One region of the Streptomyces sp. NPDC004752 genome, then DNA from elsewhere that is predicted to be linked to it. Evidence: riboswitches for the same ligand, from Rfam matches in the RefSeq annotation. Region 1 holds a riboswitch; the other holds the start of a gene.
The links. A riboswitch is a leader RNA that binds a small molecule or an ion and turns the genes downstream of it on or off. The one in region 1 is predicted to bind glycine.

Region 1 (7,217 bases):
GGCGGGCGCGGTCCTGGCCTGGGCCCGCGCGCTCGGCGAGTTCGGCGCGACCATCACGTTCGCCGGCAACTTCCCCGGCCGCACCCAGACCATGCCGCTCGCGGTCTATCTGGCCCTCCAGAACGATCCCGAGGCGGCCATCGCGCTCAGCCTGGTCCTGCTCGCCGTCTCGATCGCGGTACTGGCGGGTCTGCGGGACCGCTGGCTGACCACACCGTGACGTTCCCCTCCGCCGCCGTCCGCTCGCGCCCCCGGCCATGCGCGACCGTGCGCGACCGTGACGGCGTCCCGAAGCGTCGGTCCCGGGAACGATTCCGATGCGGTCCCGCGGCGTACGACCGTACGATCGCCGGTACGAGCGGCATCCGTACCGACCAGGCCCCATCGCACCACGTCCCCACCGCACCGGCCCTCACCCGACCAGGCCCCGCCCCACCGCCTGCCCACCGCGCCGCCCTCACCCGGCCGACCGGGGCGTCCGCCCGGCCGACCGCCACGCCCGCCGGTCCGGTCCTGCCCGGCACGGTCCTGCGCCCGCCGACCCCTGGATGTGCACCCCATGCCGGACATCGACGACACCACGGCCGACCTTGTCGCCGAAGGTACCCGCGGTGACGGGCTCGACGCCCGGCTCGTCGTCGATCGCGGTTCCTTCCGCCTCGACATCGCTCTGCGGGCCGCACCCGGAGACGTCGTCGCCCTGCTCGGGCCCAACGGCGCCGGAAAGACCACGGCCCTGCGCGCCCTCGCCGGTCTCGTCCCGCTCACCGGCGGCCATCTGCGACTGGACGGCGCCGCCCTCGACCGCACGGCCCCGGAGTCACGTCCCGTCGGCGTCGTCTTCCAGGACTACCTGCTCTTCCCGCACCTGTCCGCCCTGGACAACGTGGCCTTCGGCCCCCGCTGCCAGGGCGCGACCAAGGCCGAGGCCCGGGCCCTCGCCGCCGCCTGGCTGGACCGGATGGGCCTCGCCGAACACGCGGGCGCCAGGCCCCGCTGTCTCTCCGGCGGCCAGGCCCAGCGGGTCGCCCTGGCCCGAGCCCTGGTCACCAGCCCCCGCCTGCTGCTCCTCGACGAGCCGCTGGCCGCCCTCGACGCCCGCACCCGGCTGGAGGTACGGGCCCGACTGCGCCGCCACCTCGCCGAGTTCGAGGCGGTCGCCGTCCTGGTGACGCATGACCCACTGGACGCCATGGTGCTGGCCGACCGGCTCGTCGTGGTCGAGCACGGCCGCGTGGTCCAGGAGGGCTCCCCCACCGACATCGCCCGCCGTCCGCGCACGGACTACATCGCACAGCTGGTCGGCCTCAACCTCTACCAGGGCCGGGCCGAGGGGCACACGGTACGGCTGGACGGCGGGGCGGCCATCACCACGACCGAGGACCTGTCGGGTCCGGTCTTCGTGGCCTTCCCGCCGAGCGCCGTCACCCTCCACCGGGACCGCCCCACCGGCTCCAGCGCCCGCAACCTGTGGCGCTGCGAGGTGGCCGGCCTGGAGACCCACGGCGACCAGATCCGCGCCGCCCTGACCGGCGAACTTCCCCTCGCTGCCGACCTCACCACGGTCGCCGCCGCGGAGCTGGACCTGCACCCGGGCGCACCGGTCTGGGCGACGGTCAAGGCGACCCAGACCCACGCCTACCCGGCCTGATCCACCGACTGCGGCTACGGTGGGGACCGCCAAAAACCCTTAACCCCACAATCCCCCACATCCTGCGAGGCGTTCCCATGAGCCTGAGCATCCGCAACCAGCTCCCCGGCACCGTCACCGCCGTCACCCCGGGGGAGGCGATGGCCACGGTGAAGGTCCGCCTCACCGGCGGTCAGGACCTGACCGCCGCGATCACCCTGGAGGCGGCCGAGGACCTCGGCCTGGCCACGGGCTCCGCCGTGCGCGCCCTGGTGAAGTCGACGGAGGTGGCCCTGGCCACCGCGCCGGTCGAACGCGTCTCGATCCGCAATCAGCTGCCCGGTACGGTCACCGGCATCGCCGTCGGCGGCGCGATGGCCTCCGTGAAGATCGCGGTCGAGGGCGGCGCGCTGACCTCGGCCATCACCAGTGAATCCGTCACCGACCTGGGTCTGTCGGCGGGCTCCTCCGTCTTCGCACTGATCAAGTCGACCGAGGTGTCACTGGCAACAGCCTGAGCACGCCCTGGCCGATGCGGTCGGCCTGCCGCCGTGGCGATACGGTCGGCCTGCCGCCGTGGCCAGTGGGTCCGGTTGCCGCCGTGGCCGATGCCGACGGCTTGCTGCCCTCGCCGGTGCGGTCGGTTTGCGACGGGCATATGTGAGGGCTCCCGCCCGGGCCTCGGGCGGGAGCCTTCACACGTTCGCTCGGCTAGTCCTCGTACGCGTCCAGCGGCGGGCAGGAGCAGACCAGGTTCCGGTCGCCGAATGCCTGGTCGATCCGGCGGACCGGAGGCCAGTACTTGTCGGCGGCCGAGACACCGGCCGGGAAGAGCGCCTCCTGACGGCTGTAGGGGTGCGCCCACTCGCCGCCGAGCGCCGCCGCGGTGTGCGGGGCGTTGCGCAGCGGGTTGTCGTCGGCGGGCCACGCGCCGGAGCCGACCTTCTCGATCTCCGCGCGGATCGCGATCATCGCCTCGCAGAACCGGTCCAGCTCGGTCAGGTCCTCCGACTCGGTCGGCTCGATCATCAGCGTGCCAGCCACCGGGAACGACATCGTCGGCGCGTGGAAGCCGTAGTCGATCAGCCGCTTGGCCACGTCGTCCACGCTCACACCGGTCGCCTTGGTCAGCGGGCGCAGATCGATGATGCACTCGTGCGCGACCAGGCCGCCGGGACCGGTGTAGAGGACCGGGTAGTGGGGCTCCAGGCGCTTGGCGATGTAGTTGGCGGACAGCACGGCCACCTGTGTGGCCCGCTTCAGCCCCTCGCCGCCCATCAGCCGGACGTACGCCCACGAGATGGGCAGGATCCCCGCGGAGCCCCACGGCGCGGCCGAGAGGGGTCCGACGCCCGTCTCCGGACCGGCGGCGGGCTGCAGCGGGTGGTTCGGCAGGTACGGCGCCAGGTGCGAGCGCACGCCCACCGGACCCACTCCGGGACCGCCGCCGCCGTGCGGGATGCAGAACGTCTTGTGCAGGTTGAGGTGCGAGACGTCACCGCCGAAGTGGCCCGGCTTGGCGAGCCCGACCAGCGCGTTGAGGTTGGCGCCGTCCACGTACACCTGGCCGCCCGCCTCATGGACCTGGGCGCAGATGTCGGCGACGTGCTCCTCGAACACGCCGTGCGTGGACGGGTAGGTGATCATCAACACGGCCAGCTCGTCGCGGTGCTGCTCGATCTTCGCCCGCAGATCCGCACTGTCGATCTCGCCGTCCTCGGCGGTCTGCACGACGACGACCTTCAGGCCGGCCATCACGGCGCTCGCGGCGTTGGTGCCGTGCGCGGAGGACGGGATGAGGCACACGACGCGACGCTCGTCGCCGTTGGCGCGGTGGTAGCCCCGCACGGCCAGCAGACCGGCCAACTCACCCTGCGAACCCGCGTTGGGCTGGAGCGAGACCCTGTCGTACCCGGTGATCTCGGCAAGCCGCTCCTCCAGCTCGCGGATCAGCGTGAGATAGCCCTGCGCCTGTCCGGCGGGCGCGAAGGGATGCAGCTGACCGAACTCGGGCCAGGTCACCGGCGTCATCTCGGTGGTGGCGTTGAGCTTCATCGTGCAGGAGCCCAGCGGGATCATGCCGCGGTCCAGCGCGTAGTCACGGTCGGCCAGTCTGCGCAGGTAGCGCAGCATCGCGGTCTCGGAGCGGTGCTGGTGGAAGACGGGGTGGATGAGGAACGCGTCGGTGCGCAGCAGCGCCTTCGGAAGCGTGTCCTCGGTGACCGCGTCCAGCGCCCCGACGTCGCCCCGCACGCCGAAGGCGGACCACACGGCGCCGAGGCGGTCCCGGGTGGTCGTCTCGTCGCAGGCGATCGAGACATGGTCGCTGTCGACCAGGCGCAGGTTGACGCCGTGCTCGCGCGCGGCGGCCACGATCTGCGCGGCGCGGCCCTCTGCCCGGACCGTCAGCGTGTCGAAGTACGCGCCGTGCACGGTCTCGAACCCGCCGCCGACCAGACCCGCCGCGAGGATCGCGGCGTACCGGTGGGTGCGCTGTGCGATGGTCCGCAGCCCCTCGGGACCGTGGTGGACGGCGTACATGCCGGCCATCACCGCGAGCAGCACCTGCGCGGTGCAGATGTTGCTGGTGGCCTTCTCACGCCGGATGTGCTGCTCACGGGTCTGCAGGGCGAGCCGGTATGCCTTGTGCCCGTCGGCGTCGACGGAGACGCCGACGAGGCGGCCCGGCAGGCTGCGCGCGAACTTCTCGCGCACGGCCAGGTAGCCGGCGTGCGGCCCGCCGAAGCCCATGGGCACGCCGAAGCGCTGGGTCGTGCCGACGGCGATGTCCGCACCCAGCTCGCCCGGCGACTTCAGCAGCGTCAGGGCGAGCAGATCGGCGGCGACGATGACGAGCGCGCCGAGTTCATGGGCTCGCTCCACGACCGGCTCGATGGCGCGCACGGCTCCGGAGGCACCGGGATACTGGATCAGTACGCCGTTGATCTCCCGCCCGGCGATCTCGGCCGGGATGCCCTCGCTGAGGTCGGCGACGACGACCTCCACGCCGGTCGGTTCGGCACGGGTCCGGATCACGGCGATGGTCTGCGGCAGCGTGTCCGCGTCGACCAGGAAGAGGCCCTTCTTGTTCTTGCCCATGCGCCGGCACAGGGCCATCGCCTCGGCCGCGGCCGTGCCCTCGTCGAGGAGGGAGGCACCGGAGGTGGGCAGTCCGGTGAGGTCGGCGACCATGGTCTGGAAGTTCAGCAGGGCTTCGAGCCGCCCCTGTGAGATCTCCGGCTGGTAGGGCGTGTAGGCCGTGTACCAGGCCGGGTTCTCCATGACGTTGCGCAGGATCACGGGCGGCGTGAAGGTGCCGTAGTAGCCGAGCCCGATCATCGAACCGAGGACCTGGTTACGGTCGGCGAGGGAGCGCAGTTCGGCGAGCACCTCTGCCTCGGTACGCGCGCCCGGCAGGTCGAGCCCGTCGGCGTTCTTGATCACATCCGGTACGGCGGCAGCGGTCAGCTCGTCGAGCGAGCCGTAGCCGACCTGCGCGAGCATCTTGGCCCGCGCCTCCTGGTCGGGCCCGATATGCCGCTGCTCGAAGGGGGTGCCCTGTTCGAGCTCGGAGAGCGGAGTGCGAGGGGCGGTCATGTGCGGGGGCCTCCTGGTCTGACGCGACCTTCGAGGGGCGCCCCGGCGCGGGCACCCCGACGGCCTCCCCCTCTGTCATCTCGACCTGAGAGCTTCACCGCGTCACCCGAGGGTGCGCGGCTTTCCCCGTCGGTGAGAGCGGGGGCCGTCGACACCCGCCCTGCTTTCCAGAGTGACCTCGTCCGTGCGGTACGTGAGCCTGAGAGATTCCGGGGAGGATTTGCTCCTTCGGCGCCTCCGACGATGTCCGGAGGACTCTCCCGCACGGGATCAGCAGCCGCTTGTCAGCGTACCAGCGAGGTCAACGGCGAGGGCTTCGAGTGGCCGCCTCCTCGAATCTGCTCTTTTGTAGTGCTTACGAATGATTTGCGACCTTGAGGAGGGCCCGTGCAGACCGACATCGATCCGCGCAACCTGATCGGCCGCAAGGCGTTCGACCGCAACGGCACCAAGATCGGCACCATCGACGAGGTCTATCTCGACGATGCCACGGGAGTGCCGGAGTGGGCGGCCATACGGACCGGCCTGTTCTCCAGGGACGCCTTCGTCCCCCTTGAGCCGAGCGAGTTGATCGAGGGCACCCTGCATGTCCCCTTCGACCGCGCCCTCATCAAGGACGCCCCCGACTTCGGCGTGGGCCGCCATCTCTCCCCCGATCAGGAACTCCAGCTCTACCACCACTACGGCCTGGACGTGGCCGCACAGCCCCCACACCCCGACCACGACTTCGGCAAGCTGGCGGGCCGGGACGAACCCTGACGCCCCCGTCGGCACCCACCCCACCCCTGTACGGCCCAACGCCCCCACCCGTTTGTGCACACGCCCCTTTCATCCCCTCGCACTTCAACCGTTCAACCGGTCACACCGAAGCACCCCCACTTCCTCACTCGCACCGACTCGGCCGCAGCCGCGTCCGGCCCCCGGATCCCCCGCCCCGGCTGCCCCGCATATGCAACGCCTCCGCCCGTCTGGACGCCGAGGCCGCCGGGGGCGCGCCGACGGCAGGGCGCGCCGGTCGTCGCTGTGCCGTTCACCCACGGCCCTTCCCCCCGGCTCACTCCCGGGCGAAGGGCCGACGCCTGGCCGCCCCGCAACGACAGCGCCAGACCCGCCCGGCGCACGCAGTGAAGGCACACCCACCACAGCCCGCAGTCCGACGGCCCCAGCCCCCGATACGGCAGACGGCAGGCCGGAGACCGCAGAGGCCAGACAGCGCCAAGGATGGGCCTCGAACACACCCAGCACCCCGGCGGCCCGGCCATCGGCACTCCGCCCCGCCCCGGGGCTCTGGAGGATCCCGCTGCCCCCGCCGCCCTGCAGCGCCGGCTGCTGGCCGGCCGCCGGCACACCAGGACTCCCGCCGGACTCGTCCCCATACCGGACTCGTCCCCATAGCCGAATAGCCGACGACCCGGCCCACGCGGCCTACTTCCCTCCCGGGACCGGATGGCGCTACTCCAACACCGACTACCTCCTGTCCGACCTGCTCATCCAGTCCAGAAGGCGACCGGTCACGCCTACGGCCAGGAACCCCGCATCAGCCGTTCCCTCGCACCCCGGCCGGTCCCACCCCCGGTCTTCCTCCACCCCCCTCCGCTTCCCCAGGCACCAGCGGCAGCGGATCCGCCGGCTCCAGACCGGGATCGTCGACCCGGAACGTCCGCACCCGCCCCGGTTCCGATCCCGGGGTCTCGAATCGCACCGTCACCCGCCCCAGACCGCTGCCCTGTACCCAGCCGTGCCCGAGCTCGGTGTGCCGCACGTCGTGCCCCGCGGGCCACTGCCGCTCGGCGGCCGTCGGCCGCTCCTCGACGGGGTCGGTCACGGTCTCCTCCGGCGCCGCGTCGGCCGGCTCCCCCGCCGCCTGCGCGAACAGGTCCTCCTGCGTGTAGTCGGCGAGGCCGGAGACGCCCACCCCGAGCAGTCGCACCCCGCCCGTCGTATCCACCGAGTCCAGCAGTCGGGCCGCCGCCTCCCGCACCACTGCGGG
Region 2 (7,217 bases), on a different contig from region 1:
TTGCGCAGCCGGCGGGCGAACATGCGCGCCGCGCGCATCGGGCCGACCGTGTGGGAGCTGGACGGGCCGATGCCGATCGAGAACAGGTCGAACACCGAAATGGCCACGGTGCCTCCTCCAAAGGGATGGTGCGGGACGGGGCGCCGCGCTCGGCGACGCGGGTGCGCGGCACCCCGTCCCGGGGCGGAACTACTGGCCCAGGCCGGGGTAGAGCGGGTGCTTGGCGGCCAGCGCCCGCACCCGCGCCTTCAGGGCGGACGCGTCGTACGACGGCTTCAGCGTCTCGGCGATGACGTCCGCGACCTCGGCGAAGTCCTCGGCCCCGAAGCCGCGGGTGGCCAGCGCGGGGGTGCCGATACGCAGGCCCGAGGTGACCATCGGCGGGCGCGGGTCGTTCGGGACGGCATTGCGGTTGACCGTGATGCCGACCTCGTGCAGCCGGTCCTCGGCCTGCTGACCGTCCAGCTCCGAGGCGCGCAGGTCCACCAGGATCAGATGCACATCGGTGCCGCCGGACAGCACGTTCACACCGGCCTCGCGGGCATCCGGCGCGGTCAGCCGCTCGGCGAGGATCCGGGCGCCCTCGACCGTACGCTGCTGGCGCTCCTTGAACTCCGGTGACGCCGCGACCTTGAAGGAGACCGCCTTCGCGGCGATCACATGCTCCAGGGGGCCGCCCTGGAAGCCGGGGAACACGGACGAGTTCAGCTTCTTCGCGAAGTCCTTCTTCGCGAGGATGATGCCGCCGCGCGGGCCGCCGAGCGTCTTGTGGGTGGTGGAGGTGACGACATCGGCGTACTCCACCGGGTTGGGGTGCAGACCGGCGGCGACCAGACCCGCGAAGTGGGCCATGTCGACCCACAGATACGCCTCGACCTCGTCGGCGATCCGGCGGAACTCCGCGAAGTCCAGCTGCCGCGGGTAGGCAGACCAGCCCGCGATGATCACCTTGGGGCGGTGCTCCTTGGCCAGCCGCTCGACCTCGGCCATGTCGACAAGACCGGCCTCGTCCACGTGGTACGCGACCACGTCGAACTGCTTGCCGGAGAAGTTCAGCCGCATTCCGTGGGTCAGATGGCCGCCGTGGGCGAGGTCCAGGCCGAGGATGGTGTCGCCGGGCTGGGCCAGCGCGAACAGTGCGGCCTGGTTGGCGGAGGCGCCCGAGTGGGGCTGCACATTGGCGTACTCGGCGCCGAACAGCTCCTTGACCCGGTCGACGGCGATCTGCTCGGTCACGTCGACGTGCTCGCAGCCGCCGTAGTAGCGGCGGCCCGGGTAGCCCTCGGCGTACTTGTTGGTGAGCACCGAGCCCTGCGCCTCCATGACCGCGAGCGGCGCGAAGTTCTCGGAGGCGATCATTTCCAGGGTGGACTGCTGACGGTGCAGCTCGGCGTCGACCGCGGCGGCCACGTCCGGGTCCAGCTCGTGCAGCGGGGTGTTCATGAACGACATGGGGTCCTCGACTCCTCAGCCGGCGGTGAAGGCGACGTACTCGTCGGCCGAGAGCAGCTCGGCCGGCTCCGCGGCGACACGTACCCGGAACAGCCAGCCGCCCTCGAAGGGGGCCGAGTTGACCAGCGACGGGTCGTCCACGACGTCCTCGTTGATCTCGGTGACCTCGCCGGTGACGGGGGAGTACAGATCGGACACCGACTTGGTCGACTCCAGCTCACCGCAGGACTCGCCCGCGGTGACGGTGGAGCCGACCTCCGGGAGCTGGGCGTAGACGACATCGCCGAGCGCGTTGGCCGCGAACTCCGTGATGCCGACCGTCGAGACGCCGTCCTCGGCGGCCGACAGCCACTCGTGCTCCTTGCTGTAGCGCAGCTGCTGGGGGTTGCTCATGGCCTGAATTCTCCTGTACGCGAGGGAGTGCTGATGACGAGGGGAGGACGGAAGGCGCAGGTGCGCGGGGTGGTGTGCCCGGCATCACAGCGGGGGCGGGGGCGGGGCCGCCGCCTGCCCCGCGGGTTCAGTGTCTACTTCCGCCGCCGGTAGAAGGGGAGTGCCACGACCTCGTACGGCTCGTGGCTGCCCCGGATGTCCACGCCGACGCCCGTCGTGCCCGGCGCCGCGTGCGCCGCGTCGACGTACGCCATGGCGATGGGCCGGCCCAGCGTGGGCGAGGGGGCGCCGGAGGTGACCTCGCCGATCACCGTGCCGTCCGCGACGACCGGGTACCCGGCGCGCGGCACCCGGCGGCCCTCGGCGACCAGGCCGACCAGCACGCGCGGCGGGTTCCGCTCGGCGCGGGCGGCCGCCGCCAGCAGCGCCTCGCGCCCGACGAAGTCGCCCTCCTTCTCGAACTTCACCACCCGGCCGAGCCCGGCGTCGAAGGGCGTGAGCGAGGTCGACAGCTCGTGCCCGTACAGCGGCATGCCCGCCTCCAGACGCAGTGTGTCCCGGCAGGACAGCCCGCACGGGACGAGGCCGACGCCCGCGCCGGCCTCGGTCAGCGCCTGCCACAGCTCCACGGCGTGCTCGGGCCGCACGAACAGTTCGAAGCCGTCCTCGCCGGTGTAGCCGGTGCGGGCGATCAGCGCGGGCACGCCGGCGACGGTGCCGGGCAGGCCCGCGTAGTACTTCAGGCCGGCCAGATCGGCGTCGGGGGCACCTTCCTGGTCGAGCGCGGTCGAGACCTTGGGGGACAGGGACGCGAGGATGCCGAGGGACTCGGGGCCCTGGACGGCGAGCAGCGCGTAGCCGTCGCGGTCGTCGCGGACCTCCGCATCGAAGCCGGCGCCGCGCTCCACCAGCGCGTCTAGCACGACCTGGGCGTTGGCGGCGTTCGCGACGACCAGGTACTCGTGCTCGGCGAGCCGGTAGACGATCAGGTCGTCCAGGATGCCGCCGTCGGCCCGGCAGATCATGGTGTAGCGGGCGCGGCCGACACCGACCGAGGTGAGGTTCCCGACCAGGGCGAAGTCCAGCAGGGCGGCGGCCTCGGGACCGGTCACCGCGATCTCGCCCATGTGGGAGAGGTCGAAGAGACCGGCCTTGGTGCGCACGGCCAGATGCTCCTCGCGCTCGGAGCCGTAGCGCAGGGGCATGTCCCAGCCGGCGAAGTCGGTCATCGTCGCACCGAGCGAGCGGTGCAGCGCGTCCAGCGCGGTATGACGGAGTGCGGTACTGCTCATCGGACGGATGTCTCCCAGGGTGTGGGGAAGGCGAGGTGAGTCCTCCCCATCTGTCATCGGAACCTGAGAGGTTCGCCCTGACCACATGCGTGATCACGGCTTGCACCTTGGGTGGGGCCACCGGACGGCGGCCCGCTTTTCAGATGTGCCTCGCCCGCGCGGTAACGGGGGCCTGAGAGATTCAAGGGAGGGACTTGCTCCTTCGGCGTCCCAGCGAGGCTGCTGGGAACTCTCCCGCGCGGATTCAAACGGCCGGTATGCAGTTGGCGGGCACATCATTGCACGCATCGCCGCCGCACGGCAGGCCCGATCCGTGACCGGGCTGTGGCAGAACGCGCATGACACCGTGAGGCACTCCGCATTACCTTCTCTTTACACTCGACGGGGATGGGGATGTCCGGACCCAAGGGGAGGACGATCACGGTGAACAGGACCACGGCATACGCCACGAACACGGGCCTCGCACTACCTGGGCGGCGGGCCGCCCCCGCCGTCGAGCAGCGCGCGGACCGCCCGGCCCCGGTGGTCCGCGACCTGCGCGCGCGGGCCGGCCGCAGCCCGCACGCCCTCCTCTTCGGCCCACACGACCTGGCCGTGGTCACCGGCCTGCCCGGCAGCGGCAAGTCGACCCTGATGGACCGCTCGGTCGACGGCATCCGTATCGACTCCCAGGACACCAGGGACCGCTGGGACGCCCGTGTCCCGCGCCTCCTGCCCTACGCGCTCTACCGCCCCCTGGTCCGCCTCGCCCACTACGCCGCGCTGCGCCGCGCGCTGCGCACCGGCGAGGGCGCCGTGGTGCACGACTGCGGCACCCAGTCCTGGGTGCGTGGCTGGCTGGCCCGCGAGGCCCGCCGCCGCGGCGGCACCCTGCACGTGATCCTCCTCGACGTCCCGCCCGGCACGGCGCTCGACGGCCAGCGCGAGCGCGGCCGGGGCGTCTCCCGCTACGCCTTCCTGCGCCACCGCAGGGCGGCGGCCCGGCTGCTGCGCGCCGTGGAGCGGGGGGAGTTGCCCGAGGGCTGCGGCTCGGCGGTGCTGCTCGACCGGGACGCGGCGGACGTACTGCACCGGATCGGCTTCGCACGGTGCGGGCCCCTCGCCGCCACCCGCTAGCCTTTTCAGCCACAGCAGCGGTTCCCAGCAGGCGGTAGGCAGATGGACTTCCCGGCGGACATTCCCGCGGACTTCCCGGCACAGACGCACCCCCACCCGCACGGCGGTTGGCCCGGCAACGAGTTGGAGGAGGTGCTCTCGGCATCCCTCGGTGTCCCGGCGGCCGGTGGCCGGATCATCGAGGTCCTGGGCCGCAGCTTCCTCTGGATCCCGCTGCCGAGCGGCGGCGGCCCGCGCAGCGGGCCCCTCGACCTGCCCACCGTGGATGTCGAGGGGCAGGTCCATGTCCCGGTCTTCAGCTCCGAGGAGCAGTTCCGCCAGGTCGTCGGCTCCCATATGTCGTACACCATCGCCCCCGCCGCGGAGTTCGCCCGCGGCCTGCCCCCGCAGGTCGGCATCGCCCTCAACCCGGGCGGCGTGGTCGGCGCCCCGCTTCCGCCGGACGCGGTGGCCGAACTGTGCCGGACGGGCCGCACCGAACTGGACGGACCGGCGAGCGGCGGCCGGGTACGGCTGTTCGAACCCGACTGGCAGGACGACCCGGTGGACTTCCTGTCCGCCGCCTCCGCCGAGTTCACCGCGGCCGGTGTGGTCCGCACGGCCCGCCGGTGCCTCGCGGCCGTCGAGACGGCGGATCCGGCGCTGTTCGTGGGCGTCGAACTCACCCAGTGCGAGGGCGATCTGCGGGCGCTGCCGCTGGCGGCACTGGGCCGGGCCCTCGCACAGGTCCCGGTGCGCTGGCCGGTCAACCTGGTCCTGCTGGACGTCGCCGAGGACCCGGTGGGCGACTGGCTGAGGACGAACGTGCGTCCCTTCTACGAGTACGGCCACTGAGCCGCTCCGCGGGGTGGGCCGTGGTGGGGTGTCGGTCGGGTGCGGCGGCGTTGTGGCTGGTTGCTCCCCCAAGTTCTCGGCTCCGCTCGAACAGGGGGGACCCCCACCGCGGCGGAGCCGCATATTTGTACAGCCCCGCGCCCCTATCGGGTGCTGTTGATGGTTGGGTGCGGCGGCGTTGTGGCTGGTCGCTCCCCCAAGTTCTCGGCTCCGCTCGAACAGGGGGGACCCCCACCGCGGCGGAGCCGCATGTTTATTACAGCCCCGCGCCCCTTTGGGGCGCTGCCGGGCCACAGTGGACCGTCCCGGTGGGCGGTGGTGTCGCGTGGGCGTGCGCGGCCGCCGATGCACCCGCGCCCGCCGACCTACCCGCGCCCGCCGACCTACCCTCGCCTGTCGACGGACACGGGGCCTCGGGGCGCCGGGCGCTTAAGCTGTCTTCCGAACGTGGGGTATTCGAAGAAGAGGCGGTAAGTCAGGTGAGCGCGAGCCTCAGCGGCAGCGTCGAGCACACGCTGCGCCAGGTCACGCCCGGGCGCTACGACGCCTACGAGGCGCTGCTGCGCGCGCTCGCGACGCCCGGCTCCGGCCAGGTCTGGATGCTCCTGTGGCACGGCCAGGCCGGCTCCCCCGACGCCCAGTACGGAACCATGGAGGTCGACGGCCACGGCTACGTCCCGTGCGTCACCTCCGCCCAGGAGTTGTCCGCCAGTGGCTGGAACCGCTCGTACGAGGTGGTCGACGGGGTCGATGTCGCCCGCACCCTCTACCCGGAACACTTCGGCCTCTGGCTCAACCCGCACGCCCCGGGCGGCGGCGTCGGCGTCCCCTGGCTCGACCTGCGCCGCATCGCCACCGGCCTGGACCGCCAGCCGTCCGGGCCGCTCCGACTGTCCGAACCGGGCATCGAGATCCCGCAGTTCTACGCCCTGCTCGCGCAGAACGCCCACCGCACCCCGGCCGTCCGCTCGCTGCGCCGGGCCTGGGTGCAACCGGCCCTCGGGGCGCCCTATCTCGCCATCGGCCTGGACGTGTACGACACTTCGCCGCCCGCGGTGGACTCGGTCCGCGCGATGATGCAGCAGTCGATGGGCGCCGTCCCGGACGGGCTGCCGGTGTCGACCGTCGCGATGACCGACGCGTACGACCCGGTCGTCCTGTGGATGCGAGCCGGCGCCCGCCCCTTCTACGACCGCGACGCGCACGCCGCCCAGCCGCCCGCCCCGGCCGCCGGGTACGGCTATCCCCCGGTCCAGGGCAGGTACTGACCGCGGCGCCGTCGTGGCGCCGACGGACGGAAAACCGGGTGCCGGAAACGGCAGGAAGCGGATCTTCGCGTGTAGAGCGGGTGGAAAAGTCCGTCTCTGTCGCGTTGACCCAACTCCTCCCCGTCCGAACCCCGTTACCCACTGTCCGGATAACGGAACCCTCCAGACAGCATCACGTTTACGCATCCTTTCACCGAGAACTCTGGCAGCGGATCGCCCAGGCATTGAAGACTCCGGCACCAGGGGTCTGTTGCCCCGTTGTACGACGGACTGATCATGCCGCCACAGCGGCAAGTGCGGGCCGGCTACCGCCGGTTGAGAGGGGTCCCTGCCAGATGACGGCACCATTGCACGAGCCGACCGCGGAAGCGGCCCCGAGCGCGGCCGAGGAAGCGGCGGCAGTCAGCGCCGGCACGAAGGCCGTCCAGGGACGCTCTTTGGGGCGGATCGCCTGGGAACGCCTCAAGCGGGACAAGCTCGCCCTCACGGGCGGCGTCGTGGTCCTGGTGCTCATCGCGATCTCCCTGCTCGCGCCCGTGATCACGAGCCTCGTCGGGCAGGACCCCGACCTCTACCACGAGGATCTGATCGACCCGCTGTTCGGCACCCCGACCGGCTCGCTGGGCGGGATCAGCGGGGACCATCTGCTGGGCGTGGAGCCGGTCAACGGCCGCGACATCTTCGCGCGCATCGTCTACGGCGCCCGCATCTCGCTGCTGGTCGGCTTCCTGTCCGCGGTCGTGGCCGTGCTCCTGGGCACCGTTTTCGGCATCCTCGCGGGCTTCTTCGGCGGCTGGGTCGACTCCGTCGTCAGCCGGGTCATGGACGGCCTGTTGGCCTTCCCGCAACTGCTTTTCATCAT

Region 2: another riboswitch for glycine. It lies ahead of gcvT (glycine cleavage system aminomethyltransferase GcvT); the one in region 1 lies ahead of gcvP (aminomethyl-transferring glycine dehydrogenase).

Annotation. Positions count from the first base shown of each region.
Region 1 covers NZ_JBSGBN010000172.1:9,643-16,859, forward strand. Annotated here, with positions in the region: gene modB (molybdate ABC transporter permease subunit) at 1-220, shown strand, start outside; gene ACWEKM_RS41645 (ABC transporter ATP-binding protein) at 560-1,651, shown strand; gene ACWEKM_RS41650 (TOBE domain-containing protein) at 1,729-2,148, shown strand; gene gcvP (aminomethyl-transferring glycine dehydrogenase) at 2,342-5,227, opposite strand; glycine riboswitch at 5,405-5,500, opposite strand; gene ACWEKM_RS41660 (PRC-barrel domain-containing protein) at 5,615-5,986, shown strand; gene ACWEKM_RS41665 (hypothetical protein) at 6,449-6,622, shown strand; gene ACWEKM_RS41670 (DNA polymerase IV) at 6,765-7,217, opposite strand, start outside.
Region 2 covers NZ_JBSGBN010000013.1:75,393-82,609, reverse strand. Annotated here, with positions in the region: gene ACWEKM_RS08115 (L-serine ammonia-lyase) at 1-107, opposite strand, end outside; gene ACWEKM_RS08110 (serine hydroxymethyltransferase) at 190-1,452, opposite strand; gene gcvH (glycine cleavage system protein GcvH) at 1,468-1,845, opposite strand; gene gcvT (glycine cleavage system aminomethyltransferase GcvT) at 1,980-3,137, opposite strand; glycine riboswitch at 3,178-3,286, opposite strand; glycine riboswitch at 3,287-3,384, opposite strand; gene ACWEKM_RS08095 (AAA family ATPase) at 3,561-4,253, shown strand; gene ACWEKM_RS08090 (enhanced serine sensitivity protein SseB) at 4,296-5,087, shown strand; gene ACWEKM_RS08085 (enhanced serine sensitivity protein SseB C-terminal domain-containing protein) at 5,567-6,355, shown strand; gene ACWEKM_RS08080 (ABC transporter permease) at 6,691-7,217, shown strand, end outside.